DNA from 2 places in the Brevibacillus parabrevis genome. Region 1 is predicted to be linked to the other one. Evidence: riboswitches for the same ligand, from Rfam matches in the RefSeq annotation. Region 1 holds a riboswitch; the other holds the start of a gene.
The links. Region 1 has a riboswitch for glycine ahead of IRJ17_RS25115 (iron-sulfur cluster biosynthesis family protein). Riboswitches for the same ligand answer to the same signal wherever they lie in the genome.
Positions count from the first base shown of each region.

Region 1 (7,594 bases):
CGTTGACGTATACGCGGCCCTCTTTGGTCACATGCAGGTTGCTCCATTCGCTTTTTTGCTGCAACTGTTCAAAGGCAGCTTCTGCGCCGGGGTCGCTGCTTTTGTCGACCATGACAAACAAATAATCGGGGTCTGTCTGGGCCAGTTGTTCAAGCGTCAGCGATACAGGCTCTTTTGCCTGTTCTACAACGTCTGGTGTCGCCAGCCCGAGATCGGTGTAGAGCAAATAGTTGTACCGTTCGTTTTTCGGGGAGACGACAAAAGCGCCCTCGTGGAACCAGACAGCCAACACCTTTTTATCCTTCAGCGGGGCAAGCTTTTCCCGCGTATTTTCGATGTTGGTTCTTACCTTGCTCACAATCGCATCCACGTTTGCGTCTTTGCCGCGCACTTCAGCCAAAAGCCGCAGGTTGTCTTCCCAGTGCGCTCCGTTCGAGGAAATAGGGATCACGGACGCTGCCTTTTCCAGCGTGGCGCGCTTTTCCGCAGGCGTCTTGTCAGAGGTCAGGATAGTGTCCGGGTAGAGAGCTTTCAGGTCATCAATCCGCTCGACGATGTCTGCCGGGAGCTTTTGCGTATTTTGCGTAATCGAGGCGTATTCCTGCGGGAACGCGCCGGATTTTTCTACCGTTGCGGCGAACGGCGGTATGCCGAGCAAAAGCGAGTCTTCAAAGCTGCTTCGCGAATCGACAAAGGCGATTTGTTTGGTTCGCGCCGGAATTTTATAGGCAGTGCCCAAATATTGAATGGACCTGGTCGGCTTTGCGTCAGGCGAGCCGTCTGCGGTTTGCCCTCCGGAACCCGCGCCGCATGCGGCAAGCAACAGAAAAACAGCCGTCACAGGGATGGCCAGTAGCTTTTTGTACATCTCTCGTCACTCCGATCGTACATATATGGTCTGTCTATGGCAGGGGAGATCATCACAGTAAATTATAGGGTACCCGAATGAGCCAGGGCTGCTTCATTCCTGAACATTTTCAGACATTCTCCCGTAAGCTTTTTCCGTCACCAAGAGCCATCGCCCCATGACGAAGCAGTATCCGTCAGCGCCAAGCGGCTTTTCGCCCTCCTGCGAGACAGGCTTTTCGGTGCGGTTTTCGTATTGTCTGTTCACAGCAAATGTTCTACGATGGACAAATACAAAACGAAACGAAAGTCTAACTGAGCTTTTGGGGTGATGGGGATGGAGCTGCGCCACTTGAAGACGTTCCACGTCGTTGCGGAATGTTTGAATCTCACCAAGGCTGCGGAAATTTTGCGCTATACGCAACCGACGATCAGCCTGCAAATCCAGGCGCTGGAACAAGACATCGGCCATACCTTGCTGAACCGGGTGGGAAAAAGGACGTTTTTGACGCCGACAGGCAAGCTGTTGAAAAAGCATACAGACAAGCTGTTTCAAAATCTGGACGAGCTGGAACAAGACTTGCGGCGGCTGGAAAAGCCGTACGGCAATTTGACCATCGCGGCGCCCGAGTTTTATTGCAGCTATTACTTGTCGCAACTGCTCAGCATTTACGTGAAGGTGCATCCGCAAGTGCAGATGAAGCTGCTCTGTTACAACAGCAAGGAGACGATCAAGCTGGTGGAGTCGAACCGGGCGGATATCGGGATTGTCGCCGGGAAGTGCAATCGGCCGGGGATTGAGGAAATTTTGATCGATCAGGAAGATTTGGTGCTGGTAGCGAGTCCGCTCCTGGTCAAGTCGCGCAGCGCCGAGGAGCTTTTTGCGGAGCATCCGTTCATTACGTACGATCTGGAAGGCGTTATTCGCGAATGTTTGGAAGAGATCGGCTGCAAACCGCTCTGGACGATCGAATGCGGCAGCGAAGAGGCGATCAAGCGGGCGGTTATGTCCCAGACGGGGATTGCCTTGATCAGCGACGTCATGATTGAAAAAGAAGTGAGGCAGGGAACGCTGCAAGTGCTGCACCGCTTTCCGAAAAGGCTTTTGACTTACTTGATTTATCCGCGCGACCAGCGCGATTACAGCACCGTCAGCAGTTTCGTCGACGTGGTGCTTGATGTGTGGCCGACTTTTCGGGCTTGAATGAAGCCGTGGTATACGACTTTCGGAAGCGATTCCGGGGGTCGTTTTTTTGTGTGGCGAAGTATGGATTTATTTATGGTTATCATTGAACAACCTCATTTTTCATGCCGAATCAAATCGACTACGATAAAAAAACAGAATAATAAAAAAAGGGGGAGTTGGAAGTGCTTCCAAACAGCAAAGAACAAGCAGCAAGACGCAAGAGAGGAATCAACGTTTTCGTGCTGTTGTTTGGCGTGCTGCTCATCGCGACGTTTCTCACCCACGTCGTTCCGGCGGGAGAATACGCCCGCGTGGAAGTGAACGGCAGAAACGTCGTCGATCCACAGTCGTACAAAGCGATTGAACAGACGCCCGTCTCCGTTTTTTCCCTGTTTAGCGCGATCCACACGGGGATGGTGGACGCAGGAGAAATTATTTTCTTTGTTTTGATCATCGGAGGAGCGTTTGGCGTGCTGACTGCGACAGGAGCTGTCGACGCTTTTATCCGCTCGCTGTCCAAAAAGCTCGGGAACAAGGAAAAGTGGCTGATCCCGATCATGATGCTGTTTTTCGCCTTTGCCGGGGCGTTTACCGGAATGGCGGAGGAGACGCTGGCTTACATCCCGATTTTGGTGCCGCTTGCTGTCTCGCTCGGCTTTGATGTCATCACGGGAACCGCGATTGTCCTGGTAGGAGCCTCGATCGGTTTTACGACGGCGATCATGAATCCGTTTACAGTGGGGATTGCCCAAGGAATCGCCCAGCTGCCGATTTTCTCGGGCATTGGCTACCGGATCATCTTGTTCGTGATCATGTATGCCGTATCGGTTGGCTTCATTTACCGCTACGCGATGAAGGTGAAAAAAGATCGCTCGCTCGGATTTTACGGCGAAGGAGTCGCAGCGTTTGAGCAGATTGCACCGACAACTGACCAACCTTTGTCCCAAACGCACAAATGGGTGCTGATCTGCTTCCTGCTTAACTTCGTCGCCTTGATTTACGGCGTCCTGCAATTCCAATGGTACATTACCGAAATCTCTGCCTTGTTCGTCATTTTGGCCATCGTAATTACGCTCATTTCCCGCATGTCTGCCGATCAGTTGATCGAGTCGTTCATGAAAGGGGCGGCGGGGATGCTCACGGGCGCTCTCATCATCGGGTTGTCGCGAGCGACACTGGTCGTGCTTGGCGACGGACACGTCATCGATACGCTGTTGTTCCATGCGTCAGGCATGCTGCACGAAATTCCGCCTGTGCTCAGCGCGGCTGGCATGTACATTTTGCAAGCGTTGATTCACTTCGTCGTACCTTCGGGCAGCGGACAAGCGGCGCTGACCATGCCGATCATGGCGCCATTGGCTGATCTGGTCGGAGTGACGCGGCAAACGGCGGTGCTGTCTTTCTCGCTGGCAGACGGAATCGGCAACATTATTTTCCCGACCTCGGGTTACTTCATGGCAGGGCTGGCGCTTGCGGGCATCCCGTGGATTCGTTGGGCGAAGTGGATTTTGCCATTGATTTTGACGCAGTTCGGGATTGGGCTGGTAGCGGTCATCATCGCCAATTGGATGCACTATGGACCGTTTTAAGAAAAATGTGTGAGCAATGGAGGGTTTCCTGTTGAAAATTGTTGCGATTGAAGTATTTGCGACCGAGCTGCCTTTGGTGCGGCCGTTTATCGTGGCCTACGATGCGTTTCACAAGCTTCCGAGCATCATTGTCAAAATGACGACGGACACGGGGCTTGTCGGTTACGGCGAAGGCATGCCCGACCCGCACGTGACGGGCGAGACATTTTCCAGCACGTACGAGATGCTGGTGAAAGACATTGCGCCGCTCGTCCTCGGGGCTAACCCGTTTGATATTGAAAAAGTTCACCGAATCATGGAGCAGGCTGTCTATTGCGCGCCATCTGCAAAAGCGGCCATCGATATCGCCTGCTACGATCTCATGGGCAAAGCCGCGGGACAGCCTGTCTACAATTTGCTTGGCGGAAAAGCGCACGACTTTTTGACGGTGCCTTATGTTGTGAGCATTTTGCCGCCGGAAGAAATGGCTCGCCAGGCGGCGCAAGCTTTGCAAGACGGATATTCGAGCATCAAGATCAAGGTCGGCGGCGATCCGGCTGTCGATGTCAAACGGATTCGCGCCGTCCGCGAGGCAATTGGCCCGGACGTCCAGCTGCGCGTGGACGCGAACCAGGGCTGGCGCAATGTGGCGACAACGATGCGCGTGTTGAAGCAAGTAGAGGACTGCCAGCTCGACTGGATTGAGCAGCCTGTTTTGGCGGACGATCTGATCGGTTTGGCAGAGGTTCGCCAAAAAACGTTCATTCCGGTCATGGTCGACGAAGGCTTGCACGGCGACAAAGAAATGCGGGAAGTCATCGTCCGCCAGGCAGCCGATTTGATCAACATCAAGCTGATGAAGTGCGGCGGCCTGTATCCGGCGCTCAAGCTGGTCGCGCAGGCAGAGATGGCGGGGATGGGATGTCAGGTTGGCTCGATGGTCGAATCAGCCGTGGCCACCGCCGCCGGGGCGCATCTGTCTTTGGCAAAAGGGATGATCTTTTCCAACGAAATGGTGGGGCCGCTCATGTTCTCCCGCGACTTCGGACAGCTTCGCTACGAGCAGGATCGCTTGCTGCTCGCAGATCGTCCGGGGCTTGGCGTGGAAGTCGATGAGGCTGTTGTGCGCGAGTTGAGTGTTTTTGCGGCGGAGGTTTCTTAGGAGGGGCGAATCAGTTGGCGTAATTAGCAATCCATAAGAAGCATCGTATCCCAAGAGATGGTACGATTTAATCAATCACAACACTTATCGAAAAGAGGGATACGCAATGGCACTGCAATCAAAACAAATTTTTGTCAATTTGCCCGTGAAAGATTTGAACAAGTCGATTGATTTTTTTACAGCGCTGGGCTATGAGTTCAACCCGCAATTTACGGATCAAAATGCCGCTTGCCTGGTGATTGGCGAAAATATTTACGCGATGCTCTTGGTGGAGGAGTTTTTCCAATCGTTCACGAACAAGCCCGTGACGGATACGGCCCAGAGCACCGAGGTCATCGTGGCGCTGTCAGCCGAGAGCCGGGAGCAAGTCGACGAGATCGTAAACAAAGCGCACGAAGCAGGAGCCAAGCCAGCTAAAGACCCGGTAGACCACGGCTTCATGTACAGTTGGAGCTTTATCGATCTGGACGGACATTTGTGGGAATACGTGTACATGGATGAGGCTGCGATTTCGCAACAGTAAAAAATAGGGTGGATCAACAGGCCAAAAGCAGGCGTTACCGCTTTTGGCCTGTTCGCGATGCCAGTCGTCATGGCGGCCCGCCGCAAATCGAATAAGTTTACCTGAATAATAATTTTTTTCAGAATTGACATCGGCAGAAGGAGTGTGATTTACTAATGTCAATGTTAGCCAACAAGTGAATAGCGGCGGATGATGATTGTAGGAGAGACTAAACGACGCGTTTAGCACCGAAGGAGCAAGTCCCATAAAACCCTTGGGATTAATCTCTCAGGTACCAGATACTACAATCGGACGCACCTCTGGAGAGCGCTGCACAAGCCACCCAAGGGGAATACTTCGGAACCGATTGATTGCCGAAGTTAAACTCTCAGGTAAAAAGGACAGAGGAAAGGTAGAGTATTCGTCACTCTATCTTTCCTCTGTCCTTTTTTGCTGAATGAAACGTCGCGTCGAGTTGCACAAAAGCGGGCGCAGACGCTTGCATTTCGGCCAAACGAAACGGATACGAGTGAAAGGTGGCGCGATGGGAAAGGAGCAGGCGATCACGAAAATGGAGCTTACGATCAAGAAAGCGGCTCAAGCAGAGCTGAAAAAACTGAATTTTCCGCAGGATACCGCGCTCAGGATTGACGTGGTGATCTCCGGCGACTGCGGTTGCGGATTTTTTGTCCAGCTCGGAGTAGATGAGTTGCGCAAAAACGACACGCTCGTGTACGAAAACGGGATTCCGGTCTGCATGGATCGGTTGACCAAACGGCATCTCGGGGATGTGCTTACCCTGGACTACGACCCTTTCCTGGGCTTCGCCTTGTCCAGCCCGGAAGAAGCTTTTGCGGATCGGCTCGCTGTTCGTCGCGGTTGACAACGGAAACAGGCAGAACAGCACGAGCAGCAGTTGGCCGACTGCAAGCAGGCGCAGGCGCCTCTTCCTGCGGGGTAAAACCGCGGGAGACGCCTTACACAGAAAAAGAAAAACAGGTGGAGAGAACAAATGACAACGAACGGAACAGTAGAGCAGGTGGATGTTCTCGTGATCGGAGCGGGGCCGGGGGGCTACGTAGCCGCGATCCGGGCGGCTCAGCTCGGCAAGCAGGTCGCGATTGTGGAAAAAGATACGGTCGGCGGCGTATGTTTGAACCGCGGCTGCATTCCTTCCAAGGCGCTGATCTCGGCGGCGCATCAATACGAAGCGATGACGCAATCCGCGAGCATCGGCTTGCAGGCAGCAGAAGTGAGCGTCGATTTCGCCAAGGTCCAGGCATGGAAGCGCAGCGTGGTCGACAAATTGACCGGAGGCGTAAGCTCGCTGCTCAAAGGCAACAAGATCAAAAGAATCAGCGGGGAAGCGCGGCTAGTCGGCGAGCAGCTGGTTGAGGTGAAAAATGGCGACGACTGCATACAGGTGCAATTCCGGCAAGCGATTCTCGCGACAGGCTCGCGTCCGATCGAATTGAAAGCCTTTCCATTCGCGGGCCGCATTCTTTCCTCGACAGAACTGCTGGCGCTTGAAGAATTGCCGAAAAGCTTGCTGGTCATTGGCGGCGGGTATATCGGGATCGAGCTGGGGCAGACATTTGCCAAGCTGGGCACGAAGGTGACGATTTTGGAAGGCTCGGACTCGATCTTGCCCGGCTTTGAAAAAGAGCTGTCGCGTCTGGTGGCGAGGAAGCTGAAAAAGCTCGGCGTGGAAGTGCACACCGAAGCGCTGGCCAAAGGGGCGGAACAAACAGCCGAACAGGTCAGCGTCACCTATGCGGAAAAAGGCGAAGAGCGTCAGGCGACCGCCGACTATGTGCTCGTTACGGTTGGCAGACGGCCGAACATCGAGGGGCTGGGATTGGAAAAGCTCGCTGTCAAGCTGACAGAGCGCGGCTTCATCCAGATCGACCAACAGTGCCAAACGAGCATTCCGCACCTGTATGCGATCGGCGATCTGGTGGAAGGCCCGGCTCTTGCCCACAAAGCGTCGTACGAAGGCAAAATCGCGGCGGAAGCCATCGCTGGCAAAGACAGCAAGCTCACCGACAAAAAGATTCCCGCTGTCGTGTTCTCCGATCCGGAGATTGCCAGTGTGGGACTGACCGAGTCGGAAGCCAAAGAGCGCGGACACGAGGTGGCAGTTGGCAAGTTCCCTTATGCCGCGAATGGGCGGGCACTGTCTCTGAACGTCGGGGAAGGCTTCGTGAAGCTCGTGGGCGACAAGGAGACGGGGCTGCTGCTGGGAGCGCAGATTATCGGGCCGGAAGCGTCCAATCTGATCGGCGAGGTTGCCCTGGCGATTGAAAAAGGGCATACGCTGACAGATATTG
Region 1 is NZ_CP064090.1:5,460,321-5,467,914, reverse strand. Features, by position in the region: gene IRJ17_RS25145 (ABC transporter substrate-binding protein) at 1-868, opposite strand, end outside; gene IRJ17_RS25140 (hypothetical protein) at 962-1,114, opposite strand; gene IRJ17_RS25135 (LysR family transcriptional regulator) at 1,184-2,050, shown strand; gene IRJ17_RS25130 (YfcC family protein) at 2,215-3,621, shown strand; gene IRJ17_RS25125 (mandelate racemase/muconate lactonizing enzyme family protein) at 3,653-4,762, shown strand; gene IRJ17_RS25120 (VOC family protein) at 4,869-5,285, shown strand; glycine riboswitch at 5,475-5,579, shown strand; gene IRJ17_RS25115 (iron-sulfur cluster biosynthesis family protein) at 5,809-6,147, shown strand; gene lpdA (dihydrolipoyl dehydrogenase) at 6,277-7,594, shown strand, end outside.

Region 2 (7,594 bases), 840 kb from region 1:
CGAAGACTGGCGGGCAATCAGCCAGTGGGAAGCGAATCCGTCGTAGACTGGCTCAGCGGCAATTTCCCGGGGAGCGAAGGCATCGTCGAACAAAATGTATTCCCCGACGCCGTATTCGAGCAAGACGAATTTTTCCGGGACATTCGATTCGACTGTTTCTCCGACGACCAGATAGCCTACTTGTTTGTCGGCTTTTTTGATGCTGACCAGCCATTGATGCTGGTTCGGGCCGAGCGTCTGTACTTCTGTATCAGCTTTTTGCCACTCTTTGAATTGCGGATCACGGCTTGCGAGCTCTTTCATCCAGGTCTGGATTTGAGCCTGAAACGCTTTTTCCCAGCCGCCTTGCTCCTCGGCATGAACGGGCCAGGAGATCAATACGAAAGACAAGAGGACCCCGAGAAAGGGCAGAAATCGTCTGGTCACAAACATGCACCACCTTTTGCGCTGGCTATCCTATTCCTATTGTAACCAGCTATGACAAAAAGATTTGTTGCAACTTGTCACTCCTCTCACACTACTTCTCGTTGATCTTTTACATGATTCGCCCGTTTGCGGGAAGATGGCGCACCGTTTTTGCGCCAGAAAGCTTTTGAACAGGCGGGTTCGAGTGCAAGTAAAACAGCCCGCCGTTAATGAAGTGAACCTCGATGCGCGGTTCATACTGCCAGCGCAGCTCGTCCATTCGCCGCTGTTTTTCTTCTTCCGGCGTGCTTTTTTTCCACTCTTCCTGATTGATTTCTTCCCGTGGTGTCACCTGAATGCCATTTGCACGTAAAAAGTCGAGGATTCGCCCGCCAGATGAGCGGTATTCGTCAATGGTTTGCGCTGCTTCGACAACAGGCTCCGCGACAGGAGGAGCTTCTGTTTGCGGGAGGGGAACGATGGCTTGCGCTGCTTGCGGCTCCTCGGCTTTTTCCGCTTCTTCGTCGTCCGCATCAGCCTGCTCCGCTTGCGGCTCCCGCTTCGCCAGTTCTTCGTAGTAGGCGGCGAGAATGTCCAGTTCTTCCGCCAAGCGGGCTTTTGCCTCGGCAGCCCACGCTTGGTCTTCCTTGGCGATGACCGCTTCGGCTTCCTGGCGAGCCATCTGGAGCGCATCCTCTACGGAAATTTTCCGATCAAGCGTATAGAAATAGTCCGGGATGGCAGGGGAGAGCGGCAACTGAAACAAGTACGTCGAAAAGTCGTGCACGACCCGCGGCTGGTGCAGGTTGACCCCGAGGTAGAGCATGAGATCGCGCCGCTTGTCGCACAGAAACGACACTTTTAGATTGATGCCCAGCCACGGAACGAGCGGCGTAGAACGGCGTTTGCCCGTGGCGGGGAGCGAAGCGGTATTTTGCTCGTACATGCAGACGAATTGACCGTGCTTTTTCGCCGAGGCAAAAATTTGCTGCATGCGCCCGGCGCCGAGGTGCAGGTGTTCGGCACGCAGCCCATCCGGCATGCGGTCGGGATGAAAGGCGAAGGTGAGCACGAGCGGCTGGTACGCCAGATTCATTTTGTCGACCCAGCTCCAGTAAAAAGGCCGGTTGCCGATATCTTTGTCGACCTCGACAGGCAGTTTGACCGTCAAGTAGTCGGGGTGGGATTCGACGATGTGAGCAGAAAAAGTCGCGAGATAGCGCTCTACGAATTGCCTGACCTGGTTGGCTTGCATCAGGGAACCTCTTTTCTTGTTGGCTAGTTGGGGGCATCCAGACTACTGCTCGGCGGCTTCCGAGAGAGCAGGGGCGACGTGCGGCTGGCGGCTTGCGCGAATCGCGTGCCCCATGTTGTCCAGCTTCAAAGCCATTTCGCGCGTGGATGCGGAGTCCATAATAATTTGCGTCAAGTTTTCTTCCAGCGAGGAACTCAGGTTGAGGCGTTCGACGATATCATCGAGTTCGCCGATGACCATTTCAAACAGATCGATTTTTTCGTACAGCAGTTTGAGAATATGTTCTTCGATCGTCCCGACCGTGGACAGATTGTAAATGTGCACATCCCGCTTTTGCCCGAGACGGTGAACGCGGCCGATTCGCTGTTCGACACGCATCGGGTTCCACGGCATGTCGTAGTTGATCACCTGATTGCAAAATTGCAGGTTGATCCCTTCGCCGCCTGCTTCTGTCGCGATCAGCACTTGTGCGCGGTTTTGAAACAGATCGGTCATCCAGTCTTTTTTGCTGCGCTTGAAGCCGCCGCGAAACGGCACAGAGGTAATTCCGTGGTCATGCAAATATTTTTGCAAGTAATTTTGCGTGGCCCGATATTCGGTGAAAACGATCACTTTGTCGTTGATCTGCTGAATCAGCTCGACCGTTTTGGCCGCCTTGGAATGCGTCTCGATCCGCTTGATCATCTCCACCAGTTCCAGTATTTGCGCCCGCAGCAAAGACTCCTCGCTGGTGCGTTGATGCATGTTGTACAGCGTCATGAAGGAGGCTTCCTTGCTGGAGCAAACCTCGCGCTGGAGCGTGATGAGAGCGAGCGAATTGAACAGCCCGGTTCCCGTCTTGTACTGATCGTGGACAAAGCGCGTGACGCCCTCGTACAGCTTCATCTCCTCCTGCGTCAGCTCGATGGGAATCGACTGCACGCGGCGGCTGGTGAACTGGATGCCGCCGTCGCTTCGCTTGTTGCGAATCATGACCTTTTCGATTTCTTCGCGCAATTTTTCGCTGTTTTTCGATTGGCGCTTTCCCTCGACGTAATTGGTGGAAAACGACGTCGAGTGGCCCAGATGCCCCGGTTTGAGCAAATTGATCAGGTTGTACAGCTCGTCCATCTCGTTCTGGATAGGGGTGGCGGTGAGCAGCAAACAGTATTTTTTGCGAATTTCCTTCACGAATTGATAGTTTCGGGTTCGCTTGTTTTTGAGCTTGTGCGCTTCGTCGATAATGAGCATGTCGTAGTCGATATCGAGCACATGGCGGCGATGCGGGTCGCGTTTGGCCGTGTCGATGGAGGCGACGACGACTTCGTGCTGACGCCACATGTACTCTTTTTTTTGCGCGACGGCAGGAATGCCGAATTTTTGTTGCAGTTCTTTTGTCCACTGAATGACGAGAGAGGCGGGAACGAGGACGAGAATTTTTTTCGCCAAGCCTCTGACCATGTATTCTTTCATGATCAACCCTGCCTCGATGGTCTTGCCCAATCCGACTTCATCCGCGAGAATCGCGCGGCCGCGCATGTCATTCAGCACGCGTTCCGCCGTCTGGAGCTGATGGGGAAAAGGCGAGAGCAGCGGCAAGTAGTTCAGGCATTGCAAAGAATCGAACTCGCGAACCGCCATCGCTTCTTCTGCTTCCAGCGCCAGCTTGAACAGCTCCCACTTGTCCCATGGACCATCTTCGTGCAGCCGCTCGGTCAGCGGCGATATCCAGCTCGTGTCAAATGAAACAGGAACATTCGGCATATACGTTACTCCTTTACACAGCTCTGCCATAACTTTCATGCGTTTTAATAAAAAACTTAACATTATGGGTAATGTTCATCACTTTGTTAAGTATTTCTTGATCTGACTGTTAATTTGCATATTTTCAACTGTCGACTCTCATGGTAGGATATAGAGGAAGTTCGTTCATTAGTATGGAAATCATAGCAAAAACTTATGTATGACCATCTAACCAACGCGAATGATAGTAGCAGGGAGAGACTGCGTGAACCACTGCAGCGCCGAAGGAGCAAGCCGGTAACGGTGAATCTCTCAGGCAAAAGAACCTCTACTGGACGCAACTCTGGAGAGAGCTCGCATGTCGAGCCACCAAAGGGGAAACTTGCAAGCCCGGTGATCCCCGCCGAGCTTGATTGGCAAGGTAACTCTCAGGTACCAAGGACAGAGGAGGAGAAATGGGCACCTTTCTTTTGGTGTACCCGTTTTTTCGCCTCTGTTTTTTCATGGGGAAAAATGCCGACTATCTGCCTTTAGGAGGTGCCACACATGTCCAATCTGAAAAGAACGCCACTGTTTGATTCCTATGCAAAATACGGCGCCAAAACAATCGACTTCGGCGGTTGGGAGCTGCCTGTACAGTTTTCCAGCATTGGTCAGGAGCATGAAGCTGTTCGCACGAAAGCAGGTTTGTTTGATGTATCCCACATGGGAGAGGTGGACGTAAAAGGCGAGAGCGCGCTCGAATACTTGCAGCGCGTGACAACCAACGACGTTTCCAAGCTGGCAGTGGGACAAGCTCAATACAGCGTGCTTTGCTACCCGGACGGCGGTACGGTCGACGATTTGCTCGTTTACAAATACGCAGACGACCATTACCTGCTTGTCATCAACGCTGGCAATATTGACAAAGACTATGCATGGCTGCAGGAGCACCTGATTCCGGGCGTCACGATCGAAAATATCTCGCCGCAAACGGCGCAGATTGCGATCCAGGGGCCTTTGGCTGAATCGATTTTGCAAAAGCTGACCCAAACGGATCTGTCCCAAATCGGCTTTTTCCGTTTTGAGCGCGATGTAGAGGTTAGCGGTATTCCGGCATTGGTATCCCGTACAGGCTACACGGGCGAAGATGGCTTCGAGATTTACTTGGCTGCGGATCGTGCGGCAGAGCTGTGGGACGCCCTGCTTGAAGCAGGCAAAGAAGACGGTCTGGTTGCTTGCGGACTGGGTGCGCGTGACACGCTGCGCTTTGAAGCCAAGCTGCCACTGTACGGTCAGGAACTGAGCAAGGACATTACACCGATCGAAGCGGGTATCGGCTTCGCGGTGAAGGTAGATAAAGCAGTGCCGTTCATCGGCCAAGAGGTGTTGAAAGCGCAAAAAGAAAACGGCGCGCCTCGCAAGCTGGTAGGGATCGAGATGATCGATCGCGGCATTCCGCGCACGCACTATCCGGTCTATGTCGGAGAAGAGCTGGTAGGAGAAGTGACCACAGGGACACAATCCCCGACCTTGAAGAAAAACGTTGGTCTGGCCCTGGTCAAAAGCGAGCACACGGCGATTGGCACAGAGGTTGAAGTGGAAATTCGCGGAAAACGACTGAAAGCTGTTGTTGTTGCCGCTCCTTTTTATAAACGTGCGAAATAACCAAGCATAAGCCCACAATACATCCTATTTGAGGAGGACAACGTTCGTGAAATACCGCTACCTGCCCCAAACTGATCAGGACAAGCGCGAAATGCTCGAAACTCTGGGCATTTCCAGTGTAGAAGAACTGTTTGCAGACATTCCGGAAGAGGTGCGTTTCAAAGGTGCGCTGAACATTCCAGAAGCTCTGTCCGAGCCTGATCTGGTCAAATACTTCACTCGCCTGGCTAACAAAAACGTCAACTTCAGCACACACGTCAACTTTTTGGGTGCTGGCGTTTATCAGCACTATGCGCCAAGCACAGTCAACCACATGCTGCTCCGCGGAGAATTTTTCACGGCTTATACGCCTTACCAGCCTGAAATCAGCCAAGGCGAGCTGCAAGCGATTTTTGAATTTCAGACAATGGTGTGTGAACTGACAGGAATGGAAGTAGCGAACTCCTCTATGTACGACGGAGCGACTTCCTTGGCAGAAGCGGCTATGATGGCGGCTGGTCACACTGGAAAAAAGCGCGTCATCGTTTCCCGCGCTGTGCATCCGGAAGCGCGCGGCGTTCTGAAAACATACGCGTACGGTCAAGGCGTAGAGCTGGTTGAAGTCGGCATCAACAGCGATGGCGTAACCGACACACAAGCTCTGGAAGCGCTGATTGACGAAAACACAGCGGCTGTGATCGTGCAATATCCTAACTTCTTCGGAAACGTGGAAGACTTGGCAGCAGTTGAGCCGATTGCTCATGGCAAAGGCGCCCTGTTCGTCGTTTCTTCCAACCCGCTTGCACTGGGCGTATTGGAAGCGCCAGGCAAACTGGGCGCTGACATCGTAGTAGGCGACATGCAACCGTTCGGTATCCCGGCATCGTTTGGCGGACCGCACTGCGGATATTTTGCGACGACGAGCAAGCTGATGCGCAAAATGCCAGGACGCATCGTCGGGCAAACGAAAGACGAGAACGGCAAGCGCGGTTTCGTACTGACGCTGCAAGCTCGTGAACAGCATATCCGTCGTGAAAAAGCGACTTCGAACATTTGCTCCAACCAGGCGCTGTTGGCACTGGCGGCTGCGATCACCCTGACTGGACTCGGAAAACAAGGCGTACAGGAAATGGCGATGATGAACCTGCAAAAGGCGCATTACGCGAAGCAAGCCCTGCAAGCCAAAGGGCTGGAAGTCGTCTTTACTTCCCCGTTCTTCAACGAGTTCGTGGTCAAGCTGTCCAAGCCAGTAGCAGAAGCCAACAAGCAACTGCTCCAGGCAGGAATCATCGGCGGCTACGATCTGGGGCTGGATTACCCTGAATTTGCAGGCCACACCTTGCTCGCAGTAACCGAGCTTCGGACCAAGGAAGAAATCGACACATTGGCGGCTGAATTGGAGGCGATCACACGTGCGTAACGACCAGGAGAAAGCACTGATTTTTGAAATGAGCAAACCGGGCCGTGTGGGCTACAATCTGCCGGCATTGGATGTACCGGAAGTAGAGGTCGCAAGCCTTTTGCCAAAGCACCTCATTCGTGAAACCCCTGCTGAATTGCCAGAGGTATCCGAGCTGCAACTCGTTCGCCACTACACCGAGTTGTCCCGTCGCAACCACGGGGTAGACAACGGCTTCTACCCGCTCGGTTCTTGCACGATGAAATACAATCCGAAAATCAACGAAGACGTGGCTCGCTATGCCGGCTTCGCGCAAACTCACCCGTACCAGCCGGAAGAAACCGTACAAGGCGCACTGGAGCTTTTGTACAACCTGCAAGAAGAACTGGCTGAAATCACCGGAATGGACGCCGTTACCCTGCAACCGGCTGCCGGAGCGGCAGGCGAGTGGACGGGTCTGATGATGATCCGCGCTTACCATGAAAGCCGTGGAGAAGCTCACCGTACAAAAGTAATCGTGCCGAACTCCGCGCACGGTACAAACCCGGCGTCTGCGGCTGTAGCAGGTCTGGATACCGTTACGATTGCTTCTGACGAGCGCGGTCTGGTAGACATTCAAGCTCTGCGCGATGCGGTTGGCTCTGACACGGCAGCGCTCATGCTGACCAACCCGAACACGCTCGGTCTGTTCGAGGAAGACATCGTCGAGATGGCGAAAATCGTCCACGAAGCAGGCGGCTTGCTGTACTACGATGGAGCCAATGCGAATGCGATCCTCGGCATTGCCCGTCCAGGCGACATGGGCTTTGACGTCGTGCATCTCAACTTGCACAAAACATTTACCGGACCACACGGCGGCGGCGGCCCTGGTGCAGGACCAGTCGGCGTGAAAAAGGTTCTCGAACCATTCTTGCCAACGCCAATCGTGGCGAAAAAGGAAGACGGCAGCTTCTACTGGGACAGCAACCGTCCGGAATCGATCGGCCGCGTAAAAGGCTACAACGGAAACTTCGGCATTCTCGTTCGCGCTTACAGCTACATTCGCACGATGGGTCCAGAAGGTTTGCTGCAAGTTTCGCAAAATGCGGTGCTCAGCGCCAACTACATGATGCGTCGTCTCGCTACGGCGTACAACCTGCCGTTTGACCGCGTCTGCAAGCACGAATTTGTCTTGTCTGGCGTGAACC
Region 2 is NZ_CP064090.1:4,618,149-4,625,742, reverse strand. Features, by position in the region: gene IRJ17_RS21145 (hypothetical protein) at 1-426, opposite strand, end outside; gene IRJ17_RS21140 (YqhG family protein) at 536-1,660, opposite strand; gene IRJ17_RS21135 (DEAD/DEAH box helicase) at 1,703-3,403, opposite strand; glycine riboswitch at 3,624-3,720, shown strand; glycine riboswitch at 3,721-3,837, shown strand; gene gcvT (glycine cleavage system aminomethyltransferase GcvT) at 3,929-5,029, shown strand; gene gcvPA (aminomethyl-transferring glycine dehydrogenase subunit GcvPA) at 5,076-6,428, shown strand; gene gcvPB (aminomethyl-transferring glycine dehydrogenase subunit GcvPB) at 6,421-7,594, shown strand, end outside.
Region 2: another riboswitch for glycine. It lies ahead of gcvT (glycine cleavage system aminomethyltransferase GcvT); the one in region 1 lies ahead of IRJ17_RS25115 (iron-sulfur cluster biosynthesis family protein).